Regions from separate parts of the Paraburkholderia dipogonis genome, predicted to be linked through region 1. Evidence: predicted binding sites of a transcription regulator. Region 1 holds the regulator's gene; the other holds the start of a gene.
What was found. Region 1 encodes FNR, which switches genes on or off when oxygen is low (the NO sensors DNR and NnrR bind a similar motif). Its sites were predicted from a motif close to TTGATNNNNATCAA; they were not measured.

Region 1 (4,417 bases):
CCGCCGCATCGCGGCGGATCTGCGGCCGGTCATGCTCGACGACCTCGGGCTCATTCCAGCGATCGAATGGCTCGCCAACGACTTCACCAACCGCTACGGCATCGACGTGGAGCGTCAAATCGAGACCGGCGACGCTCGCTTCAGCCCGGCAGGCGCCACCGCGCTGTTCCGGATCGTGCAGGAGGCGCTGACAAACGTTGCGCGCCATGCGGACGCCACGCTGGTGACACTGAGCCTGCAGGCGAAGGAGCAGGCCTTCGAGCTCAGCATCGCCGACAATGGCCAGGGCGCGCACCGCACGGCCGAGCCGGCGGCCAAGTCCTTCGGCCTGCTCGGCGTTCGCGAACGCGCGCACATGCTCGGCGGGGCGGTCGATATTCATACCGCGCACGGCAAAGGCTTTGTGTTGACTGTCACCATTCCGGCGGAGACCGTACAAATGCAGGAGATACAAACATGACGCGCGTCCTGATTGCCGACGACCACGCGCTGGTGCGCGACGGTCTGCGCCATATCCTGCAGGGCGCGAGCGGCTTCGAAGTCACCGGCGAAGCGAACGATAGCGTCAGCACCGTCGCGCTGATCCGCGAGCGCGCAGCCGACGTGCTGGTGCTCGATCTGTCCATGCCCGGCCGCAACGGCGTCGAGCTGATCAAGCAGATCAAGGAAGAAAAGCCGGCCCTGCGCATCCTGGTGCTGACCATGCACGCCGAGCAGCAATACGCGGTGCGCGCGTTCAAAGCCGGCGCGTCCGGCTACCTGACAAAGGAAAGCGCGAGCGCCGAACTGGTGGCGGCCGTGACCAAGGTCGCCGCCGGCGGTGTGTACGTGAGCCTTGCGATGGCCGAGCGGTTCGCGCAAAGCCTGAACGAACCGACCGATCTGCTGCCGCATCAACGGCTGTCGGATCGGGAGTTCGACGTCCTGAAGCGTATTGCAGCCGGTCAAACGATCACCGAGATCGCGGCCGAACTGTGCGTGAGCAGCAAGACCGTCAGCACGTACAAGACGCGCATCCTCGAAAAAATGCAGATGCCACACGAAGCGGCGCTGGTGCGCTATGCGATGCGCCACAAACTGGTCAGCGACGAAGAAGACGGCATCTGAGCGCCTTCGCAGCCTTCCCCTGGCGGGTGGCGCCGCACTGTGCGCGCCCCGGAAACCGCTCGCCCCTCTGATCTGTAGCTCGATACACGCGCAGCTCGCGGCATCTTCCTCATCCGCCTGACCATCGTGTAGGAAACCCCCTACACGCCTTCCCGCTTGCCTACTCGAAGCTCATTCGGCGCCGATTTTATTTTGAGATAGCGCGGCCGATACTTCGAGCCATGAACTCAAGCCCTGAACACCGCGCGCTGCGTGTTTTTCTCGTCGACGATGCCGTGTTGGTGCGGCGCCGTCTGGCCGCGCTGCTCGGCGCACTCGACGGCGTGGAGATCGTCGGCGAAGCCGAGGAGCCCGCTGCGGCATTCGCCGGCATCGACACAGGTATGGCCGATCTGGTCGTGACGGAGTTGCATCTGAGCGGCGGCACCGGCATGGAGTTGCTAGGGCTGCTTGCACAAGGAATGCCGCATGTGATTGTCATGGTGTTGACGAATCATTCCGGCGCCTGGTTTCGGCGCGCATGCCTGAAAGGCGGCGCCCGCTACTTTTTCGACAAGACCGGCGAATTCGATCTCGCACTAAGCACGATCCAACGGATTGCTGGCGAACATCGCACGCACGCCGTCTTTCAACAGGAGCACACCATGTCTGACGTCGCCGCATCTCCCGCCATCGCGCCCGCGCTTGCCCGTCCGCAAGGATCGCCGCTCCCTGGACGAGTATCGGCAAACGCAAGCGCGTCGCGCAAGGGCGCACCGCGCTGCACGGCCTGCTCGATGCGCTCGATCTGCATGCCGCACGGCCTGACAGCCGAAGAATTGCAAAGGATCGAATCGCTTATCTGCCCGTCGCGAACCATCAAACAGGGCGAAACGATCTATCGCGCGAACGACGCGTTTCAGAGCATCTACGCAGTACGCGCGGGCTCGTTCAAGACCGTCGTCATGCATCGCGACGGCCGCGAACAGGTCACCGGCTTTCATCTCGCCGGCGACTCGCTGGGCCTGGACGGCGTCTGCTCCGGCCACCATAGTTGCGATGCTGTCGCACTCGAAGACAGCAAGGTTTGCATCATCCCCTTCCATCTTCTCGAAGCCATGTGCCGCGAAGTCAAAGCGGTCCAGCAACACGTGCACCGCATGATGGGCGGCGAGATCGTGCGCGAGTCATCGCAGATGATGTTGCTCGGCACGATGTCCGCCGAGCAGCGGGTGGCGACATTCCTGCTAAATTTGTCGGACCGCCTGAGAAAGCGCGGATATTCGCCGGCGGAATTTCACCTGCGCATGACGCGCGAGGAAATCGGCAGTTATCTGGGAATCAAGCTCGAAACGGTCAGCCGGATGCTCTCTAAATTTCAGCGCGACGGACTGCTCGATACGCACGGCAAGGACATCCGGATTCTCGATCACGAAGGCCTCGTGCGGGTTTGAGTACGGACGTCGCTCGCGATCCGGCCGTCGGCCGCGAACACCACGATCGTGAGGCGACGCGGACCGCCGGGCCCGGCCACGCTAACGGACGGCGAGCACTGCCGCACCGGTGAGCCTGCCATCGCGCAGGTTGCTTAAGGCCTGATTGGCGTCCGTCAGCGGATACGTCGTCGTTTTGATCTCGAGGCGCGTCTCGCCAGCAATGCGCATGAAGGCGAGCCCGTCATCGCGGGTCAGATTCGCAACCGATACCACGCGACGCTCGCCCCACAGAAACGCGTACGGAAACGACGGGACGTCGCTCATGTGAATCCCGCCGCAGACCACCACGCCACCTTTCGCGACCGCTCGCAATGCTGACGGAATGAGTGCACCGACCGGCGCGAAAAGCAAAGCCGCATCGAGCTCCTCCGGCGGTGCCTCCGCGCTGCTGCCCGCCCACGCCGCGCCGAGACGCAGCGCGAGTTGCTGGGCCGCGTGATCGCCCGGGCGCGTGAACGCGTACACGGTGCGCTGTTGATGACGCGCGACCTGCGCGACGATATGCGCCGCGGCCCCGAAACCGTAAATGCCGATGCGTTGCGCGTCGCCCGCCATGCTCAACGTGCGATAGCCGATCAGGCCTGCGCATAGCAGCGGCGCCGCTTCGATGTCGCTGTACTGCTCCGGCACGTGAAAGCAGTAGCGGCTGTCGGCAACGGTGCGCTCCGCGAAACCGCCGTCGATCGTGTAGCCGGTAAAACGGGGATCGTCGCAAAGATTTTCCCGCGCCGACAGGCAGTAGCGGCAATGCCCGCACGTGTGGCCAACCCAGGGCACTCCCACCCGGTCTCCGAGGACGAACCCCGTCACGCCCACGCCGAGCCCGGCTACCGTGCCGACGATTTCGTGACCTGGAATGACAGGCTGTTTGGGATGCCCGAGCTCATGGTCAACCAGATGAAGATCGGTGCGGCACACGCCGCACGCGTGAATATCGATCAGGATCTGGCCGGCGCCGGGCACGGGATCCGGCAACTCCTGCTCGCGCAGAAACGACGTACTGCCGTCGAATAGCATCGCACGCATTGGCTTCTCCTCGAACTTGCTGAGCGGCGAATAACCGGCTTCGTGCCGGCGTGACGCATCGAAAGAGGCGTGCGCTCCGCCGTCCCACGGGATTCACTCGCAAAAACGGAAGTAGCCGCTGTGCATCAGCACCGGCTTGGCACCGATCTCGTTAAGCAGTCGCCTTACTGCGTGTTCGATCGGATGCCGGTTGGAGTTGAATGCGGTGATCAGATCGTCTTCGCGCAGCGAGACGGCGCCGAAATGATCTTCTAGCGCCTCCGCGGTAATTGCGCACTGCACGCGCGCTCCATCCACCTCGGCCGGAAACGCGACGACGAGATCGCGCGCGCAATACTCCGGATGTTCCTCGGGAAAATAAATCTTCATGACCGCCACCTGGTTCGTTGCGCAGGATGAGAGGCTGGGAGCCTGGGACGGCGTTTCTGCACGCCCACGCGTCGTGCACCGCGTTCTCGGGCAGCCCGTTGCGTGCGACGCCCATCTGTCATCAGCATAGGAGCTAGGCACGATACGTCAAATTCAGGGCCTGCGTTCTGGTTGACCGAGGTCAACGGCACGCAAGCCACCGCTCCTACACTGAACTCATGCCCGTTGCAAAGGAGCGCGTGCCTTGAACACCCTATCCCGAAGCTGCCTGGCGGCATGCGCCGTGTTCGTGCTGGCTGCCTCCACCGCGCACGCCGATCCGGAGCCGACCGCGTTAGTCGATCAGCAGCATTGCATGTTTTGCCACACGCGCGATGCGCCGTTCCTCGCGCCGTCGTTCCAGCAGATCGCCGAGCGCTACCGCAATGTGCCCGACGCGC
Region 2 (4,417 bases), on a different contig from region 1:
CCAGGTAGGTAGGTGGCGGAAACATTCAAAATGCATAAGTTTTCTTGCGTATTGGGTACCCCAACACGTTCAGGAGAACGTCATGCAAACAGCAATCCGGATTGGAATGCGTCAGGAATTCGACAACGCGGACATTAACGAGATGTATCGCCTGCGGGCGCGAGTATTTCATGGGCGGCTCGGGTGGGATATTCCGACCATCGCGGGCATGGAGATCGACGGCTATGACGCGCTCGGGCCGCACTACATGCTGATCCAGGCCGACAACGGGCAAGTGCGCGGCTGTTGGCGCCTGATGCCGACCGAGGGCCCCAACATGCTGAAGGACACCTTCCCGCAGTTGCTGCATGGCGCGGCCGCGCCGGTTGGGCGGCACATCTGGGAATTGAGCCGGTTCGCGATCGAGACCAGCGGCGAGGAGCAGTCGTTCGGCTTTGCTGACCTCACCATGCAGGCGATCCACGAACTGGTGACGTTCGCCGACCAGATGGGCATCACGCGGTATGTCACCGTGACCACCACGCCGATCGAGCGGCTGCTGCGCAAAACCGGTATCGACATCAGCCGGCTCGGGTCGCCATTGCAGATCGGTGTGGAGCGAGCGGTGGCGCTAGATATCGCCGTGAGTCCGAAGACTCGCACTGCGCTGTTCGGACCGATGGCCGTTGCTGCGTAGCTCTCGCCTGTCCGCCCGCTAGTTGCAGCCTGCCTGCTGCCTGGCTGTTAGCCGGCGGCCGGTTCGCTGCCGCGACAGTGGCGATTCGACGCCGCATCAGCCGGCCTTGGAATCGCACTTGCCCGCTAGCACGGCAGCTCGCCGCAGCCTTCGCGCGCGACGAGGCGACCAAGGCGGCAGATCAGGAGCCGAACATCCGCTCGAGCGCGTTCTCGAGATGCGCTCGCATGGCGTTCGCCGCGCCTGGCGCATCCTTGCGGCGGATCGCGTCGAGCACAGCCCTGTGCTCCTCCTGCACGAGCCGCTGCCGCGCCACCGTCTTCACCAGCGAAAGATTCCGCGAAAGGTTCATGCTGAACAGGATCTGCTCCTCGATGAACGACATAACCGTGATGAAAAAAGGGTTCTTCGACGCGCGCGCCACCGCCAGGTGGAACATAAAGTCGTCTTTCGCGCCGATCCCTTGCGTCTCGATGATCCCCTCCAGTTGGTCCCATGCGTGCTGGATGGCGGCGATGTCGTCGGCATCGGCTTTGAGCGCCGCCTGCTCCGCGGCGCCCGCTTCGTTCACGATGCGAAACTCATAGCAGCGACGGATATCGGACAGCGTTTCGAGCGGCGCGAAGCGGCGCACGTCCGGGTCCGGCCGGCGCGCGACCGTCGTACCCGAGCCGTGCCGGGTCATGATGATGCCGTCCGCCCGCAAGCGCGCCAAGGCTTCGCGGACCGTCGGCCTGGACGTCGCGAAACGCTCGGCCAGCGCATGCTCGGTCGGCAAGCGCTCACCTTCCTTGTACTCGCCTTCGACAATGCGGTTGAGAATGTCGCCGTAGATCTTGTCGGGCAAGCCCGTCGTTTTGCGCTCGTTCATCAGCGGACTGAAGCAGCTTGTCTGAGTAGGTTGTAATTGTAAGGCAAACCTTCCTTTGTCCCAGTCGTGGATATGCCTTGCGAATGGGCGCGAAATCCCGTCAACGCTTGCCCACAGGCGCTCGCCGAACTTGACAACACCGTCGAAAAATTTGACAAGAGTTTGATTTACATCCAGGTCCAGCGCATGTTTTTCGGCGATCATTCAGGCTTACATCAGCGATGATCGTCATTGCGCCCAGCCGGTTGGAAACAACTGCGGCATCCGGATCCTTCAGACGCGGAGTCGATATGTACACACGCATTCTTGTAGCGGTCGACGGCAGCAACACCTCCCGCCGTGCATTCGAAGCAGCGCTCGCGCTCGCCAAAGCCAGCGGCGCGGTTTTGCAGCCGTTATATGTCGTCGAGAACACACCAATGTATTTCGAAGCGCCCGGCTATGACCCGTCCGTCTTGCGCAATCGTCTCGTCGAAGAGGGCAAGGAACTCGGCGCCGAATTCGCCAAGGCCATGGCCGAGCAAGGCGTGAAAGGCGAGCTTGTGGTGAGCGACGCTTCCACGATCGACGATGTTTCGGTCGTCGTGCTCAAAGCCGCGGCCGACTTCAACGCCGACCTGCTGGTCATGGGCACGCACGGGCGACGCGGTTTTCAGCGCCTGATTCTCGGCAGCGTCGCCGAGCGCTGCGTGCGGCAGGCGAGCCTGCCCGTGTTGCTCATTCCGTCCGCCGCGGGGAAGTCCGGTAACGCGGACTGATGAGCGCCGCACTGGTGCGCAATGCGCTTGACTGTCGTATCGCCCGCGCGTGCGCTCGTTCTGCAAAAAGCGAGCTTCATCTGCCAAGGTATGAGTTGGGTTTGCCTGCTCACCTTCGTAGCAGTCCATAAACCAACTCACGAACGCCGGTGTGACATTGCTCAACAAACCTGACTGCCCGAACGCGTCTTTTTGACGCGAAGCGGGCAACCCGGTCGATGGGACAATCTGTCAATACCCTCACTGGCTGCAGAACATGCTCACTCCTATTGCTGTTACGCACTCCGCCGGCACTGCCGATTCCGCAGCCTCTGCCGCACGTTCGTCGCCGGTGCGCGGCAGCCGCCGCGCGGCGCCGTCACGGGCAAGCGCACGTTCCGCCGCTCGCTGTTCGAGTTGCGCGATGCGGCAACTCTGCATGCCCCAAGGTCTGTCGCCCGAGGAATTGATGAAGCTCGAAACGCTCATCTGTTCCGCGCGTTCAGTTCAACGCGGCGAAGCGCTGTATCGCAGCGGCGACCGCTTCGACAACATCTACGCCGTCCGCTCCGGTTCGATGAAAACCGTCATGACGCACCGCGACGGCCGCGAACAGGTCACCGGCTTGCGGCTCGCGGGCGAAGCGCTCGGCCTCGACGGCATCAGCGACGACGTGCACGCCTGCAGCGCGCTCGCTCTTGAAGACAGTACGGTCTGCATCGTCCCCTATACCGCGCTCAAGTCGCTGTGCCGCGAAATCGGTTCGATGCAGGAACGTATGCACAAACTGCTGGGCGAGCAGATCGTGCGCGAAGCCGCGCAGATGATGGTGCTCGGTTCGCTCTCGGCGGACGAACGGGTGGCGGCATTCCTGCTCGACGTCTCCGAGCGCAACGCGCGGCGCGGTTATTCGTCGGCGGAATTCAATCTGCGCATGACACGCGAGGACATGGGCAGTTACCTCGGCATGACGCTCGAAACCGTGAGCCGCACCCTGTCAAGATTTCAAAAGCGCGGCCTGATCGACACGCAGGGCAAGCACATCCGGATCGTCGATTTGGACGGTCTGCGGCAAGTCTAGGCTCCTGGCGCGAGCGCGGCCGACGCCGCCGCGCCCCTAGCGCACGCTCTTTTCACGCGCTTTCGTCTTGGCATGGCTCCTGCGAGCGGGTACAGTCTTTAGTCCGTCCCCCGCAAGGAGACCCGGCGAAATGAATCGCGACCCCGCCCCGCATCACCCGCTCGTGCAGCGCCTGATCGAAGCGCGTCAAGTGACCGACGCATTGTTTTCCATCGTCAAACCCGAGTTTCTGTACGAACGGCCGATCCGCGAGCGCCACCGGATCGTGTTTTACATCGGCCATCTGGAGGCTTTCGATCGTAATCTGTTCGATCAACGCCTCTGCGATCTGCCGGCGTTCGATCCACACCTCGACCAGCTTTTTGCCTTCGGCATCGATCCCGTCGACGGCGGTTTTCCGACCGATCAACCGAGTGACTGGCCGTCGCTCGACGTCGTGCGCAGTTACGGCTTGCGTGCGCGCGAGCAGATCGACCGCGAGCTCGACGCGCTAACGCACGCCGCGCAACTCGGCCGCAACGGCGCGCAAGCCGACGCCTCCGAGCAATTGCTGAACGTGGCGATCGAACATCGGTTGATGCATGCGGAAACGCTGGCGTACATGCTCCATCAGTTACCGCTGGCGCAGAAGGTCACCGAGTTGCGCGAGCCTGTCGTGACGCGCGCGGAACCGCGGGACGCGTTGTCGTCGATGGTCAGCATACCGGCCGGCGCAACTGTGCTCGGCATGCCACGTGACGGCGGACGCTTTGGTTGGGACAACGAGTTCGGCGAAATGCGGGTCGAGGTGCCGGCCTTCGAAATCGACCGCCATATGGTGACGAATGGCGCATTCCGCGAGTTCATTGAGGCAGGCGGCTATCGCGAACCGAAGTGGTGGTCGGAGAAAGATTGGGCGTGGAGGGAGGCCGAGCACATCGAGCATCCCGCGTGCTGGTCGCGGCACGATGCAGGCGGCCAAAGCAACGCGTGGACGTTGCGCACCATGTTCGACGAAGTGCCGCTGCCGCTCGACTGGCCCGCGTATGTGAGCCACGCCGAAGCCAGCGCGT

Region 2: the regulator FNR is predicted to act here: its motif matches at 1,710-1,723, upstream of ACFSNN_RS05855 (universal stress protein).

What each region holds. Positions count from the first base shown of each region.
Region 1 covers NZ_JBHUFR010000013.1:220,755-225,171, reverse strand. Annotated here, with positions in the region: gene ACFSNN_RS18585 (PAS domain-containing sensor histidine kinase) at 1-460, shown strand, start outside; gene ACFSNN_RS18580 (response regulator) at 457-1,107, shown strand; partial or broken gene ACFSNN_RS18575 (response regulator) at 1,329-1,664, shown strand; gene fnr (fumarate/nitrate reduction transcriptional regulator Fnr) at 1,752-2,540, shown strand; gene ACFSNN_RS18565 (zinc-dependent alcohol dehydrogenase family protein) at 2,622-3,608, opposite strand; gene ACFSNN_RS18560 (DUF1488 family protein) at 3,702-3,986, opposite strand; gene ACFSNN_RS18555 (c-type cytochrome) at 4,222-4,417, shown strand, end outside.
Region 2 covers NZ_JBHUFR010000006.1:265,506-269,922, reverse strand. Annotated here, with positions in the region: gene ACFSNN_RS05865 (acyl-homoserine-lactone synthase) at 83-676, shown strand; gene ACFSNN_RS05860 (FadR/GntR family transcriptional regulator) at 858-1,547, opposite strand; gene ACFSNN_RS05855 (universal stress protein) at 1,838-2,305, shown strand; gene ACFSNN_RS05850 (helix-turn-helix domain-containing protein) at 2,562-3,365, shown strand; gene ACFSNN_RS05845 (SUMF1/EgtB/PvdO family nonheme iron enzyme) at 3,496-4,417, shown strand, end outside.